4 regions of the Paenarthrobacter ureafaciens genome follow, and region 1 is predicted to be linked to each of the others. Evidence: riboswitches for the same ligand, from Rfam matches in the RefSeq annotation. Region 1 holds a riboswitch; each other region holds the start of a gene.
The links. Region 1 has a riboswitch for cyclic di-AMP ahead of AUR_RS14055 (aggregation-promoting factor C-terminal-like domain-containing protein). Riboswitches for the same ligand answer to the same signal wherever they lie in the genome.

Region 1 (3,743 bases):
CCGCAAGCATCCTGCCGCGGCTCCCCGACGAACCTGCTGATGCCGCCGCCGTCGTTGATGAGCTGGCTGCACTGGCCGAACCGGGACTGATGGCCATCCAGTCCGGACGTTTCTACGGCTGGGTCATGGGCGGCACCTTGCCGGCTGCCATGGCGGCGGATTGGCTTGTCTCCGCGTGGGACCAAAACGCGGGCCTGCGCTTTGCCACCCCGGCGGCGGCGGCGATCGAGGAGTCTGCGGCCGATTGGTTGCTTGACCTTCTGCACTTGCCCGCCACCTCCGACGTCGGCTTCACCACGGGGGCCACTACCGCCAACTTCGTCGGGCTTGCCGCGGGAAGGCAGCACCTGATGGACGAGGCCGGCTGGGACCTGGAAGGCCTCGGCCTGTCCGGGGCGCCGAGGATCACGGTGTTCGCGGGGCGGGAGCGGCACGCTGCGGTGGACCTCGCTTTGAGGTATCTGGGCCTGGGGACATGTGTTCCCGTGGACGCAGACAGGGAAGGCCGGATCCTGCCCGACGCGCTCGATGACGCCATGGGAGAGCAACCCGGCCCGGCGATCCTATGCCTCCAGGCCGGCAACCTGCACTCGGGCGCCTTCGATCCCATGGCTGACTCCATCGGAGTGGCCCGCGACCGTGGTGCGTGGGTCCACGTGGACGGCGCCTTTGGTTTATGGGCGGCTGCGAGCCCGAAACTGCGGGAACGCCTGGCAGGTGTGGAGCTCGCTGATTCCTGGGCCACCGATGCCCATAAGACACTCAACGTTCCCTACGATTGCGGCCTGGCAATCGTGGCCCGCCCCGAAGCCATGAGGCGTGCCTTCAGCGTTCATACGAGTTACCTGATAGCGACGGATGCCGGGCCGGGGGACCCTTTCGAGAAAGTTCCGGAGATGTCCCGCCGCGCCCGCGGTATTCCGGTGTGGGCTGCCCTGCGCCAATTGGGCCGGAACGGTGTCATCGACATGGTGGAGCGGTTGGCCGAGAACGCGCGGGCGCTCGCTGACGGCCTATCCTCGATCCCCGGGGTGGAAGTGCTCAATGACGTGGTGTTCACGCAGGTCTCGGTGAGTTTCGGGAGCGACGAACGTACGCGCAGGATCACCCAGCGGCTCATGGCAGAAGGCGCCGTGTGGATGTCAGGTTCTTCCTGGCAGGGCCGGGACATCCTGCGGATCTCCGTCAGCAACTGGTCCACGGACGACGCCGATGTGGCGGCGTCGGTGGAAGCAGTCCGGCGTGCGGTGGAGCAGGAACCCGAAGCCTAGTTAAACGCCAACGCCGCCCCCGGTTCCGCCATCCGCTCCTGTAGGTACTGGTGCGTGCGGCGGCAACGGGAGCGGCTTCTCAGGCAACGTCCGGGTTTAGTACCAGTTGTTGGCCAAGTGGAATGCCAAGGCTGCGGACGGCGAACCGTAGCGTTCCTTGATGTAGTTCAGGCCCCACTTGATCTGGGTCTGGTAGTTGGTCTGCCAGTCAGCACCGGCGGAAGCCATCTTGCCGGCCGGCAGCGACTGGACAATGCCGTAAGCACCGCTGGAAGCGTTGGTGGCAGTGGTGCGCCAGTTCGATTCCTTTTCCCAGAGCGTGTTCAGGGCGGTCATTTCACCCGGACCCCAGCCGTAGTTGGCCAGGATGCTGGCAGCGTAGGCCTTTGCGGCGGCAGGATCATCAATGGCCTTGGGGGCTGCAGCGGCGGCAGCAGCTTCTGCGGCAGCCTTGTCCGCAGCGGCCTTGGCGGCGGCGTCGGCTGCAGCCTTCTCTGCTGCTGCCTGGGCAGCAGCAGCCTGCTCGGCGGCGGCCTTGTCAGCTGCGGCCTTTTCTGCGGCAGCCTTCTCCGCAGCAGCCTTTTCGGCGGCGGCCTTGGCAGCTGCGGCCTTTTCAGCAGCGGCGCGCTTTGCGGCCTCAGCCTGGGCGGCGGCTTCAGCGGCAGCGTTCTCGCGGGTCTGCGGGTCCACCTGGACCGAAGCCTGGGTCTGTGCTGCCTGGCTCATCTCCGGAAGGTTGAACGTGGCGTTTGCGGCCTGCCCGAGCGATGCAACGCCCAGCGCGGCTGCGACGACGCCGGCTGCTACCGACATGCGGTGGCCGGTCCTACCCTGGCGGGCAGCGTTCTTCAGGACATTCTGCGACTTGGTCAGGGGAGCGTTGTTTTCGTCACGGTGACGCGCCTCATGGCGCGACTGATCCTTGAATTCAGACATGTGTGATTACCTCTCAGCGCCTGCGGAGTTAGCTGTCGGGTTCGGATGAGGTCATCCGGCCGCGCGTGTAGCTGCGGCTTCACCCCAAGGGCCGGCGCAATGCCTGGCCCGGAGACTCTGGGTCCCCCGTCTCTGCCTCGAAATCAGAACGGAACTCCGGGAAGTGGCAGAGCTCGGCGCATCCCGGGTGTGGGCCAAGGTTGGGGCGACCCACTCGTTCGACGGTACAGGAGGTTCAAGCGAAAGTCACATTTAGGTAACAGAGATCACGACGCCGGTGCGTCGCCTTGCCGGATTCGCCGCGGTGGGGATGTGCCCCAAGGAAGGGCGGGGCAGGATGCGCCACGGCGCCGCGACAATCGGGGGCACTGAGGCTGCGCGGGGGTTCGCAGGTGGCGTTCGGAGCTTTTAGCAGATTGGGAGCCTGAATATCGAGTCTGGCGTCCACTTCGATTGGACAGCATCCGTTTCAGATCGTGAGATTCCGCTTGTCGGGCGCTCGCGGGAATCCAGAGGGGCATCATGCGCCATTGATCGAAGAAAGTTCAGCCAGAACGCAATATTTCTGCCCTTGACCGAACAAAACCGCATTCATTTTTGCAATCCGCTGAATTGTGATTTGCGGCACAATACTCGCGCTTATCTCAGAATGTGGACGTTTCCGCCCTTTGTTACTTGCGTGTTGTCATTGTTACGTTGCACACTTCCAATGTGAACAAGAACTCAACAGCACCTGCAGCCGCAGCAATCTTCTCCAGCTCACCCGCTGGTGACGAGTCCCGCTGTTGTCGAATGCAAGCCTAACTTCCCACCCCAGAAAAGTTTCAGGCATTCGCCCCCTAGCCCACCGTTGGGCGCCCCTCCCCAAACTCATTGCGGGGACACCAGCATTCGAAGCCGCGATGACGGCTATTCACTTTTGAGGTAAGCACTCCATGTCAGTTGCATCCGGATACGTCCACATCTCCGTCCGTAACGCCAACAAGGCCGCTTCCAACGCCGGCCTCCGCCCCGGTTTCGGTAACCGCCCCGGTTACGCACCCGGTACCCAGGCTGCTGCCCAGCAGGCTCCGGGCTACGTTCCCCAGGGCTACAACCCGAACTCCTACGGACAGTTGCGCGCCGTGCCTGCCGCTACCGAGCCCGCAGCCATGACGGCACCCACTCCGGTGGTGGCCCAGTCCGAGCGTCTCCGGCCCGTGGCCAATGACAACGTAGCCCGCGGATTCGTGCTCTACATGGGTATTGACGAAGAGACCGCGGCTGCTGCCGGGACCTCCATTGCCAAGCTGGCCCAGGAAATCCGTGCTTACGCCCAGTCGCTCGTGACCGGCGCGGAAAGCTATGCCGCCGTCGCCGTTGCTCCCGCCAGCGCACCCGGGTCCGCACTCGACGTCGTACGTTCCACATTCGGTGACCCCACCGTGGCCGCACGCCAGCGCACCGAAGCCGCACGTCCTGCGCCCCAGCAGGAAGCGCGCCCGTCCGGCGTGCTCATCGACCTCGCCCGCCGCGAAGTCCACCTCGACGGCGAAT
Region 2 (3,743 bases), 380 kb from region 1:
CCACCAGCGCGATGGTGAGGACCAGGCCGACCGCGAACACCAGCGTCGGCCAGCCCAGGAGTTTGCCGTCCACGCCCAGGCCCAGCGGAACGGTGGTTCCGGCGGCGTCGGGGATGCGGCGCACGAAGCCGGCGTTGACCAGGCCGATCAGCGCAATGAAGAGACCGATGCCCACCACGATCGCGGTCTTGAGCGCCTCGGGGACGGCCTTGAAGACCGCGGTCCGGAACCCGGTGAGGACAAGGATCAGCATGGTCAGGCCGGAGAGGACCACCAGGCCCATCATGTCCGGCCATGTCAGGCCCGGGTGCGAGGCGACGGTGACGGCCACGAACGCGTTGACGCCCAGGCCTGTGGCTACGGCAAAGGGATGCTTGGCCCAAGCACCCATGAGGATGGTCAGGATGCCTGCCACGAAGGCCGTGGTGGCGGCGACGGCCGTGAAGCCCAGCGATGCCCCGCTCGAGTCAGCCCCCGACAGTATGAGGGGGTTCAGGACCACGATGTAGCTCATGGCAAAGAAGGTCGCGAAGCCGCCACGGATTTCCCGCGAATACGTGGATCCACGTTCGGAGATCTTGAAGTAGCGGTCGATTGCAGAACCCTGTTTAAGCATGGATGTCTCCGGGGATCGTGTGAGTGTGCTCTCAAATCCTATGCCCGCCCGTGCGGGGAGGCCTGACGATTCGCCTAGTCTGTAAGGAAGCCAACATTAGGAGAAACCGCCCCATGCGCACCATCCGCCCGCTCCTGGCCGCCGTCGTTGCTGCCCTCGCCTTCGCCTCGGCGCTGCTTTTCGGCGCCGCCCCGGCATCGGCGCACGACGCCGCAGAATCCACGAGTCCGGCCAGCGGAGCCACGGTTGCGGAAGTTCCGGCATCGGTCTCCGTCACGTTCAATAACCGGCCGCTGGCTATTGGTTCGGGCATGTCGGTGACCGCGGGCGGGGAGAACTGGGCGGACGGCGCCGTGCAAATCATCGACAACCAGGCGGTCCAAAAACTGCGCCCCGGCGCTCCGGCGGGCCAGTACACGGTGGTTTGGCGCGTCGTCAGCTCCGATTCGCACCCCATCGAGGGCACCTTTACATTCACGGCAACAGCAGGAAGCACGACGTCGGAGGGGGCCACCGCGGGAGCCTTGCCGTCCGCGTCGGGCCAGGCAGGTTCGGGCACTGTTCCGAGCGCAGGAACTGCGGCCCCCGGAACCCCCGTCAGCGAACCGGCTCCGGACGCCTCCCAGCCGTTCCCGTGGAGCATCGTGGCGTTTGCTGCATTAGCTGTTGCGCTCGTTATTTTCCTGGCCGTTACAGCCCGTCGGAAATTGGCTGCCTCCAATGATGCCGAGGGCGATAAATCCGCGGAATGACGGGGTTTTCTACATATCTGCGAAAATCTCGAAACGGTTACTGCGACACGCTCGACGCCCACTTCTCGTTACTTAAATGTGACTTTGCTGTGATCGTCGCGTACGGTAGTACCTGTGCCCGATCCGCATTCGGCGCACTTCCGGCCTGATTGCCTAGCTCTGCCGCAGGTCGGAATCCGTTCGCAGACATACCTACGGCAGAGACGGGGAACCCATTTTAGGCCGCCAATGAGCGCGCCTTGGGGTGAAGCCACGAAGCTTCCGCTGAACAGCGGTGGATAGTGGCCGGGTGACTCCCATCCGAATCCGACAGCTAACCTCGCAGGCATCGGGAGAGGCTCTTTCATGTCTTCACGCATTCTTCGCGGCCGTCGTAAGGCGGACAGCGTACGCCCCAATCCGTTCATCTCCATCTCCAAGGCAGTTGCCAGCAACGCTTCAGGCGCTGGCCGCCAGGCAGCCGTCATCGCTGCAGCTTCGGGTCTTGTCCTGACCGGTTCCATTGCTGCGCACGCTGCCGAAACTCCGGCACAGGCTCCGGTCCAGCGGGACTCCAGCCCCGCCACGGTTGCTGAAACCGTTGCCGAAACCCCCAACAAGGTTGTCACTGCCGCAGCAACGGCCACCGTCAACTTCGAGCGTCCCGCTGTTGCTTCCGTGGCAGCACCGGTCATCGAGAAGCCGGCTCCGGTTGTTGAGGCTCCCAAGAAGGCCGCAGCCAAGGCTGCTGCTCCCGCCGCTACCGCCACGGTTGCTGCTTCCGCACCTGCCGCTGCTGCTCCCGCAGCACCTGCCCCGGCACCCGCTGTTGGCGGCGTCAACGCAGCAATGGTTGCCTCGGCTTACGCCCAGATCGGTGTCATGCAGGACTGCACCGCCATGGTCGAAAAGGCCCTCGGCTCCGCAGGTATCCCGGTGGGCGACCTTGCACCCATGCAATTCATGAACTACGGCAAGGTTGTCAGTGATCCCCAGCCCGGTGACATGATCGTCCAGTCCGGCCACGTTGCCATCTACATCGGCAATGGCCAGGCCATCTCCGGTGGCATCAACGGTAACCAGACCGGCATCCACCCGATCAGCTGGCTGACCGCAACCGGCCCGCTCACGTACGTCCGCGCCGGCGCATAAGCTTCACGCTTCACAAAAAGGCCGGCACCCCGGAGGTTTTCTCCTCCCGGGGTGCCGGTTTTTTGGTTTAAGGCTTTTGGTCTAAGGCCCCTGCTCCAAGAGCCCTGTTTCAGGGCTGCCTTGGTGCCGCTGTGGGGGTTGCCGGGCTTAGGCGATCGCGAGGCCGGGCGCTGCTGGAAGTGCCACCTTCGAAGAGATGGCCTGCCCCACCGCCTTGGCCTGGCGGAGGACTTCCTTGGGGGTTGGCGTGATGAGTTCTCCCACTCCCACCAGATGCATGCCCACCGCGCGCATGGCGGCCACAAGGTTCTGACCAACGGCAATCCCCAGCTCGGCCAGCATCTTGCGTAGCTGGCTCTGCGCGCAACGCGTCACTACAACGTGGTCGGCAAGGAGAATGCCGTGCGCCGTGTGGACGGCCCATTGACGAGGGGATGCGAGGGGAGTTTCTGCAGCCGTGAGCAGGTCCAGCCGGACCGCCTTGGTGGTGTTGCGTACATCCAGGTGGTGACTGGCCGCGTAGTTCCGCAGGTGGCGGAGGATCTGGTTCCGTTCCAGCATGGAAGCGGGATCGGCTACCTCGCAGCGTTGCAGCATGCCGGTATGCACGGAAGGACCCGTCTGTGCCAGTGGGCCGAAGCCGTCCACCACGATCGAGCCCACGCCGTAGCGGCTGAGTTCGCTGGCCACGGCGAGGCCTGAGAGTCCGGCTCCGATCACCACGGTGGTGGTTCGCTCCGTGGCGGAATCAGGCATGAGTGACACTGCGTGGTTCCTCCTTGACGTACGTGCCCAAAGGCAGGATTGGACGCTTCCGGTTCCCCAAACGGTCGCAAATAAATGGCCGGTATGTGTTCTGGAACACTCTCACCGGCCATTCGGTGACTCGAACACTACAGAACTTTTGGGGCGTTGGGTAGCCTTCCTGACAGCGTGTTATTACTTCTTCCCGGGGCGTCCCGGGAGGGCCTTGAAACCGAGCCCGGACCGTTATGCAGATAGCGGAAAAGCCGCCTTGATTCGCTATAAGCAAACGAGAATAGTTGGCATTGGACGAGGAAGTCCCGTGGCTTCCTCGTTCACGGACATTAGCGCACAACGTGAGGTGTAACACCCCTACGTTGAACCTCTGGCAGAATGGCCGGAACATCAAGCAGCAGGTGGAGAGGCGGGCCCCAAATGGACCAGCACGGTAGTCACGTTGAACATCCCCGCGGCGGTGACGCGGAAGCAGTAGCCCCGGG
Region 3 (3,743 bases), 210 kb from region 1:
TGCTCCGGGCGGACCTTGGACGGTCCGGCGCCGAACCTTCCGTCCTTGGGCAGCAGGTCGGCGGGAATGGTGATGCTGGTGTCGCTCACGCGTGGCTCCAATGTGTATCGGTCAAAGACGGGGAGGTGGCAGGTGGCATCAACTGCCCCTTCGACACCCCCAATTCTGCCTGAACAGGCGCGGGTGCGCGTACCCGGTGGTGTCATAGTCCGCCACGTGGAACGTGGTCGCGCGCGTTCCCGTCGTCAAGGGGGTGGAGGCAAGGTACCCGGAACCTTTGTGACCCTTCGAAAATTATCAAGAGTAATTCCAAATAAGCTAGGCTGGGGTACGCGTTCACAGGGTGGCGCAGGGGGACGTGCAGCCTCTACGGACGCGGTACGGTGGACATTACGCAAGAACTGCGTTCGAGGAGAGCTGAGCTGGATGACGGATCTGATCGATACCACTGAGATGTATCTTCGGACCATTTTGGAACTTGAAGAAGAAAACATCGTGGCTCTCCGCGCCCGCATCGCTGAGCGGTTGCGCCACTCCGGTCCTACGGTCTCCCAAACGATCGGACGCATGGAGCGCGACGGCCTGGTGGTGGTGTCCAATGACCGGCACCTGGAGCTCACGGAAGTTGGCCGCAAGCGCGCCACCGAAGTGATGCGCAAGCACCGCTTGGCTGAACGCCTCCTTGCCGACGTCATAGGCCTGGACTGGGCGTACGTCCATGACGAAGCGTGCCGCTGGGAGCACGTGATGAGCGAACGCGTGGAACGCAGGCTGTATGAACTGCTGGAGCATCCCACGCAATCCCCGTACGGGAACCCGATTCCCGGCCTGGAGGCCCTGGGCGGCCTCGCTGTCCAAGCTCCCTTCCGCCCGGACGTCAACCTCCTGCAGGCAATGGATGGTTATGCTGACGACTCCCGCGTTGTGGTGAGCCGGCTCGCCGAGCCCATCCAGGTCGAGCCCGAACTCCTGACCCAGCTGGACGAGGGCGGCATCCGTCCGGGTGCGGCCGTTTCCCTGGAGCGCGTGGGGGACTATATCTCCGTCCGGGTGCCGGGGATTGAAGGGGCCCTCGAGCTGCCGCCGGAAGTAGCTGCCCACGTATTCGTGGCAGTCGGCTAGCAAGCGACAGGCCAGCCGGGTGCAGGCGTTCACTCCATGTGGGCGCCTTTGCCTTGCCATGGGCGTGGTTGATCTCACGTCACGCCGCCGCGCGGCGGTGTGACCTGCGGTTTCCGCGGATAGGTGATAAGGGGAGCGGGCAAAAAACGACCGCCCTGTAGATAACGAATTTATTACCGCGGGCCTTAATCCCCTATAGTTATCTACTAGCGCCGATATCAAAGCGTTACCTGATCTGGAGCCGAGCTCTGCCAGCAGATCAGGGGTGTTAAACATCTACTGGCAGAGGCGGGGGAACCACAATCGGCTGCCTAGAGAAGCAGCCTTGGGGTGAAGTCCGCAGCAGCAGTGCCTTACTTACGCAATTCCCTCCTGGGATACCTGTGTGCCGTGAGCGCTGCGTGCGGGCCGGGTCTTTGCACTCTCTGATCCGAATCCGACAGCTAACTTCGCAGGCTTTTGAGAGAGGAACAGAGTTTGACTTCGCAGAACGTCAGGGGCCGTCGACGCGCTACCGGCCCCGCTACTGAGCTGCGGCCAGCCCGCGTAGTATCGGAGATCCGGCCCCGCGACACCCAGCGTCAGGTGCGCCGCCGTAAGAGCCCGATGCGCCAGGTGGCCGATTTCGCAGCAGCCAGTGGTGTAGGGCAGAAGGCCGGCGTAGCACTCGCTGCTACCGGTCTTGCGCTCACTGTCGGCCTGCCTGCAACGAGTCCCGTCATGGCCACGTCCGAGTCCGGGCAGACTGAGGCCGCACTGGCTGTGGGCGGCGGGAGCCAGCCAGAGGTCTCCGCGGAAGCGTCCGCCAAGATCGACTTCAGCCGCGCCGCGGTGGCAACCAAGGCGGATCCCGACGGCAAGCTCAAGCAGTTGCTGAGCGCCCAGTCCGTGGGAAGCATCCAGGCCAGCTCCTCCAAGGGCACCATGGCCAGCCCGTTGGACACCCTCAGCACCGCATCACCGTTCGGCTACCGCATCAGCCCGCTGACAGGCGGCAGCGGCGATTTCCACCGCGGCCAGGACTTCGTGGCCCAGTGCGGCACGGCAGTCCACGCTGCTGCGGCGGGCAAGGTCACCTTTGCGGGTTGGCACGAATACGGTGGAGGCAACCGCGTGGTGGTGGACCATGGCAACGGCCTGGAAACCACCTACAACCACTTGTCGTCATTCAAAGTCAAGGTCGGCGACACCGTGAATCGCGGAGACACCGTTGCCTTGAGCGGCACCACGGGCGCTTCCACCGGCTGCCACCTCCACTTCGAAGTCCAGGTCAACGGCGAAGTCGTCGACCCCATGGGCTGGCTCTAACCCGAGTTGATGGTCGTCTCTCGCATTCTTGACACGCCCCGTGATCTGAATGTGACATTTTAGTTCAACTGTTGTACCGTACAAAGCGCATCGGCTTTTTAGGGGGCCGATGCACTTGGGTGGATTGCCTAGCTCTGCCACCACTCAAGGTCCGTTCGCATAATTCGTCTGGCAGGGGCGGGGGAACCAATTTTGGTCTTCGAAAGAGGGCCTTGGGGTTAAGTCACAAACGCTTCCAACGGCGTGTGGCCGGATGACTCCCATCCGAATCCGACAGCTCACCTCGCAGGCATTGGGAGAGGCTACCTTCGTGTCATCACGCACTACTTCTGCGCGCCACCGCGCCCAGACGGTTACCCCGTTGAACACTCTTTCCAAGGCTGTTTCAGCGAATGCCGGAACCGTCGGCCGCCAGGCCGCAGTCCTTGCAGCAGCATCGGGCTTGGTCCTCAGCGTCGGCCTTCCTGCCCAGGCAGCGGATACTGACGTTTCCAAGGCTGAGTCCAGCGCACAGCAGCTGGTGACTACCGCCGTCGTCACGGCGGAACCAACCGCCACTGTTTCCTTTGAGAGCCCCGTTGTGGTTACCAAGGAAGCCCCCAAGATCCAGCGCGCTTCCCAGACCACGCAGCGCTCCCAGGCGAACGGCAACCAGAATGCCGGCCAGGGCGAGGGCGCAGTCACCGCCAAGTCCGCCGGCTCCAAGGATTCCGCAGCCAGCGCCGCGGCTTCGGGCCTCGCAGCAATCGCGTACACCGGCATCGGCCACCCGTACGTCTGGGGCGGCACCACCCCCAACGGTTGGGACTGCTCCGGCTTCACCCAGTGGGTTTACGCGCAGGCCGGCATCAGCATCCCCCGCGTCAATGCATGGACCGCCATGAAGCCCACCAGCACTCCCGCTCCCGGCGACCTCGTCATGCAGAACGGCGGTGCCCACGTTGGCATTTACGTCGGCAACGGCATGATGGTCAGCGCCCTGAACCCCAGCCAGGGCACGCTGCTTCACTCGGTAGCTTCTACCGGAACCTCCTCCTTCTTCACCCTGCGCTAAAAACCGTCCAGGTAAGCCAGCGCGCCCCCCGGGTGCTGGCCTGCCCATGACCCGCGTGCTTCCCAGCAGCACGCGGAAACGAAAAGAGATCATCATGACCAGTGCAAACAAGGTTGCGCGGCACCGGGCCGAGGCTCCCAAGACCAGCTCACTTGCCGTGATTGCAAAGGCAGTTTCGGTGAACGCCGGTGGCGTCGGCCGCCAGGCAGCCGTCATCGCCGCGGCTTCGGGCTTGGTCCTGACCAGTGGCGTTGCTGCC
Region 4 (3,743 bases), 1.2 Mb from region 1:
GAAGCGGGTAGTGCTGCAGCCGTTGGGGAATCCCATGATCATCGCGTCAGCGCTGGGTGTGGTGGTGGCGTTGACCCGGTGGGAGGTTCCGGAACTGGTCCAGCGGCCCATCGATATGTTGGCCGGAGCTGCCGTTCCCATGGTGCTGCTCGCCTTCGGGATGTCCTTGGCGGGCCGCGCTCCGCTGCAGAAGGGCGACGGCCGGGTGGAAACCGTGGTGGCGACGCTCCTGAAACTCGTGGGGATGCCCTTGGTGGTCTGGGCGCTGGGGCGGTTCGTCTTCGGGCTCGAAGGGCAGCACCTCCTGGCGGTGGTCATCATGGGTGCGCTTCCCACGGCACAGAATGTGTTCCTTTTCGCTTCCCCGTACGGCCGTGGCACTGTTGTTGCGCGCGACGTCATCCTCCTGACCACAGTGCTCTGCGTGGGGGCCTTGCTGGTGGTCGCGTGGCTCTTGGGGTAGCGAAACATGTGACCGACCCGGGGGCGGAAGAGCCGGGTGGCAGAACAGTCGGGTGGCAGAACAGTCAGGTGGCAGAACAGAAGGCAGGAACCCTTGCTGGGTCCCTGCCTTCTTGGCTTTTTTGCGGCGCCCGTCAGAAACGGCGCAACCGCTGGTGGCTCCAGCGGCCCATCCGATGGCGGAAAGTGGCCGTCCGGCTGCTGCAGCAGTACCGGCCGTGCCAGCCGATGTGGGTAGTGGTGCGGGGCATGCGGGTGCTCACTTGAGGACCCCCTTGGCTGCGTCGAGCAGGCCGTCCACGTCCAGGCTCGGAACCTCCGTCGGTGCGCTGGACTTAGGGGCGGAGCCCGGCTTCGGGGAGTCGCTGGGCCGCGGCTTGGAAGTCTGCGTCGTCGTCGGCGTGGGCGTTGGGGTGGTGGTTGGCGTCGTCGTCGTTGAAGGCGTCGTGCTGGGCGAAGGCGCCGTGATGTTGTCCGACGGCGGTGCCGGCTGACTCGGAACGGGCGACGTCACGCCCGGTACCGGAACCACGGCCGAAGGGGCGTTGGACGGAATCCACTTGGGGTCGGCCAACGAAACCTGCGGCGTCGGAGTGGACGACGGCGGTGCTGCCGCTGCCGGAGAGGCTGCTTCGACTGCGGACTGCCCGGTATCCGTCGTAGCGGCCGACGTCGAGGACGCGGTGGAGTAGGACGGCGTCGGGCCAGGAGTGGCCGAGCCCGTTGCCCGGCCTTCGCCGGAATTGTTAGCGCCACTGGCCTGGTTTTGGGTGTCCTGGCCGAAGATCGGCAGGTCCATGGCTTGGCTTACCGTTCCCACCGTGAGGACCAGGCCCAGTGCTCCGGCGACCACCGCCATGCGCTGGCTCATGGTCTTCACGGACGCTGCCTTGGTCAGGACGGCGTGGGGTTCCTTGGTGAAGGATGAGGAAGCAAAGGAACCAAAGGCCGACTTCGCAGCATTGCGTCTTGCAGCGGCTCGTCCTGCCGCAGGGCGTGCGCCGTCGTGTTGGCCCCGGGCGGTCTTGCGACTGGCCAGTCCGGCGGCGGCTGTAGCGTCAGCGGCGATCCGGGCCGGCGTCTTGGGCTGGGCGGTCCCGGCCTCGGCGGCAACGTGCGCCGAAACCACCGGAATAGCGGCAGTCGCGGGCTCGGCCTCAGCGGCAGGCTCCGCCGGCGTGGCCTTCACCACGGGGATGGCAGCCGTGGGCGGCCCGGGCGTAGTGGACTCCGAGCGCGGAGGAGCGGCAACTACCGGGATGGCTTCGGTGCGCGGCTCTTCGGTGGGGGATTCAGCGGGGGTTTTGGAGACGGACTCTGCACTCGGTGCAGCTTCCGGAGCCACGACTGCCTGGGCCGCGCGCTCGCGTTCCATCGCCCGACGCTGCGCTCGTGTCATGGGCGCAGCGGTGGGGTCGGTTGCGGTGGCGGGTGCCGCCGTCGTGCTTTCCATTTCGGTGGCCGGACCGCTGGGCTGGGCCCGACGGCGTCCGGTTGGCTTGGTGGGCTGGCCGTCCCCTTGGGCACGGCGCGGCTGATCCATGGTTGGGGACATGGTGTTTGCCTCTCAACGCCTGCGAGGTTAGCTGTCGGGTTCGGACGAGGCCGTCCGGCCGCACGTGGCGGCTTCACCCCAAGGGCCTGCGGGGAACAGGCCCGGGAACTCTGGGTCCCCCGTCTCTGCCGCGGGTCTGGCGGGATTCCGGGATGCGGCAGAGCTCGGCGTCAGCCCGGAAGCGGCCCAGCGGAGATACGGGTCGCCCTACGAAGTTACAGCAGCAGGGAAGTAAAGTCACATTAATGTAACGGACGGTACATGAGGGCCGGCAGCGCCCGCGCTGACGGACGGACGCGCCACACACCGTCCACATATCCCTGGTGAGCACTAGCTTTCGGCGTCTACCGGTCGGTAGACATGAGCTATGGACCTACCCGTGATGCCACCCGTTTCGCCCATGCTCGCCAAATCCGTGCCCAACATTCCTGAGGTTGGGCACTACGAACCCAAATGGGACGGGTTCCGGACCATCGTCTTCAGGGACGGGGATGACGTCATCCTGGGCAGCCGGAACGAGAAACCCATGACCCGGTACTTCCCTGAGCTGGTGGAGGCGTTGAAGAAGAACCTGCCGGAGAAATGCGTGGTGGATGGCGAGATCATCCTTATTTCCGGCAACCGGCTCGACTTCGAAGGACTGCAGCAGCGCATCCACCCCGCCGACAGCCGCGTCCGGATGCTTGCAGAGAAGACGCCGTCCTCCTTCGTCGGGTTCGACCTCCTGGCCCTCGGGGACGAAGACCTCACTGCCCGGCCGTTCTCCGAGCGCCGTGCTGCGCTGGAAAAGGCGCTCGCCGATGCCGAGCCGCCCGTGTACGTGACGCCTGCGGTCACCGACCTTGAGCGGGCACAGGAATGGTTCGTGCAGCTTGAGGGAGCAGGGCTCGACGGCGTGCTGTCCAAACCGCTCGACGGTACCTACCAGCCGAACAAGCGGGTGATGTTCAAGACCAAGCATGAACGGACGGCGGACTGCGTGGTGGCCGGTTTCCGTTGGCACAAGACGGCGGACGTCGTGGGGTCGATGCTGCTGGGGCTCTATGACGATTCCGGCAAACTCCACCACGTTGGAGTGGTGGCCGCCTTCCCCATGGCGAAGCGGAAGGCGCTGGTGGCCGAGTTGGAACCGTACCAGGTGGAGATCGCGGACCACCCCTGGGGAGAGTGGGCCAGCCAGGAAACCGGAGCGGCGGTTGGTTCGAGGATGCCGGGGGCCCAAAGCCGCTGGAGTGCCGGCAAGGACTTTTCTTTTGTTCCTCTGCGGCCCGAGCTGGTGATCGAAGTGGCGTACGACTACATGGAAGGAGACCGGTTCCGGCACACCACGCAATTCCGCAGGTGGCGGCCGGACCGGACTCCTGAAAGCTGCACGTACTCACAGCTGGAGGAGCCGGCCGACTATAACCTCGGCGAGATCCTCAAGCTGCACTAGGGGAGCTCTATTCCTCGTGCCCTTGGTCCATGCTCATGCTGTCTTCCGCTGGAGGCGTTTCTCCCGGGGGTACTCCGCCGCCGGGTTCAAGCCCTGTGACGTTGCCGTTGTCCGGATCCGGGTTCGCTGATGCGGCGGGATCGCGGTCTTCGTCCTGCCTCATGTCCGGGTCCTCGTGGATGCTGTCGGGCTCGGCCGCGCCGGACACTCCGAAGGTCTGCGGATCGTCTTCCGGGTCATAGCTTGTCATGGTCAAACCCCTTCCTAAGCAAACTTACTATTTGGCTTGCC

Region 2: it holds a riboswitch for cyclic di-AMP, as region 1 does, so the genes downstream of both, AUR_RS12295 (NlpC/P60 family protein) here and AUR_RS14055 (aggregation-promoting factor C-terminal-like domain-containing protein) in region 1, are expected to answer to the same signal.
Region 3: it holds a riboswitch for cyclic di-AMP, as region 1 does, so the genes downstream of both, AUR_RS15010 (M23 family metallopeptidase) here and AUR_RS14055 (aggregation-promoting factor C-terminal-like domain-containing protein) in region 1, are expected to answer to the same signal.
Region 4: it holds a riboswitch for cyclic di-AMP, as region 1 does, so the genes downstream of both, AUR_RS08500 (hypothetical protein) here and AUR_RS14055 (aggregation-promoting factor C-terminal-like domain-containing protein) in region 1, are expected to answer to the same signal.

What each region holds. Positions count from the first base shown of each region.
Region 1 is NZ_SBHM01000007.1:2,080,931-2,084,673, forward strand. Features, by position in the region: gene AUR_RS14050 (pyridoxal phosphate-dependent decarboxylase family protein) at 1-1,271, shown strand, start outside; gene AUR_RS14055 (aggregation-promoting factor C-terminal-like domain-containing protein) at 1,368-2,207, opposite strand; cyclic di-AMP (ydaO/yuaA leader) riboswitch at 2,213-2,366, opposite strand; gene AUR_RS14060 (winged helix-turn-helix domain-containing protein) at 3,143-3,743, shown strand, end outside.
Region 2 is NZ_SBHM01000007.1:1,702,388-1,706,130, forward strand. Features, by position in the region: gene AUR_RS12285 (NCS2 family permease) at 1-616, opposite strand, end outside; gene AUR_RS12290 (copper resistance CopC family protein) at 730-1,368, shown strand; cyclic di-AMP (ydaO/yuaA leader) riboswitch at 1,548-1,710, shown strand; gene AUR_RS12295 (NlpC/P60 family protein) at 1,714-2,499, shown strand; gene AUR_RS12300 (FAD-dependent monooxygenase) at 2,647-3,255, opposite strand; gene AUR_RS12305 (universal stress protein) at 3,679-3,743, shown strand, end outside.
Region 3 is NZ_SBHM01000007.1:2,289,884-2,293,626, forward strand. Features, by position in the region: gene serC (phosphoserine transaminase) at 1-89, opposite strand, end outside; gene AUR_RS15005 (iron-dependent transcriptional repressor DtxR) at 427-1,122, shown strand; cyclic di-AMP (ydaO/yuaA leader) riboswitch at 1,379-1,595, shown strand; gene AUR_RS15010 (M23 family metallopeptidase) at 1,600-2,430, shown strand; cyclic di-AMP (ydaO/yuaA leader) riboswitch at 2,577-2,736, shown strand; gene AUR_RS15015 (C40 family peptidase) at 2,741-3,484, shown strand; gene AUR_RS15020 (NlpC/P60 family protein) at 3,579-3,743, shown strand, end outside.
Region 4 is NZ_SBHM01000007.1:927,894-931,636, reverse strand. Features, by position in the region: gene AUR_RS08505 (AEC family transporter) at 1-463, shown strand, start outside; gene AUR_RS08500 (hypothetical protein) at 722-2,017, opposite strand; cyclic di-AMP (ydaO/yuaA leader) riboswitch at 2,020-2,169, opposite strand; gene AUR_RS08495 (ATP-dependent DNA ligase) at 2,385-3,452, shown strand; gene AUR_RS08490 (DUF6480 family protein) at 3,460-3,702, opposite strand.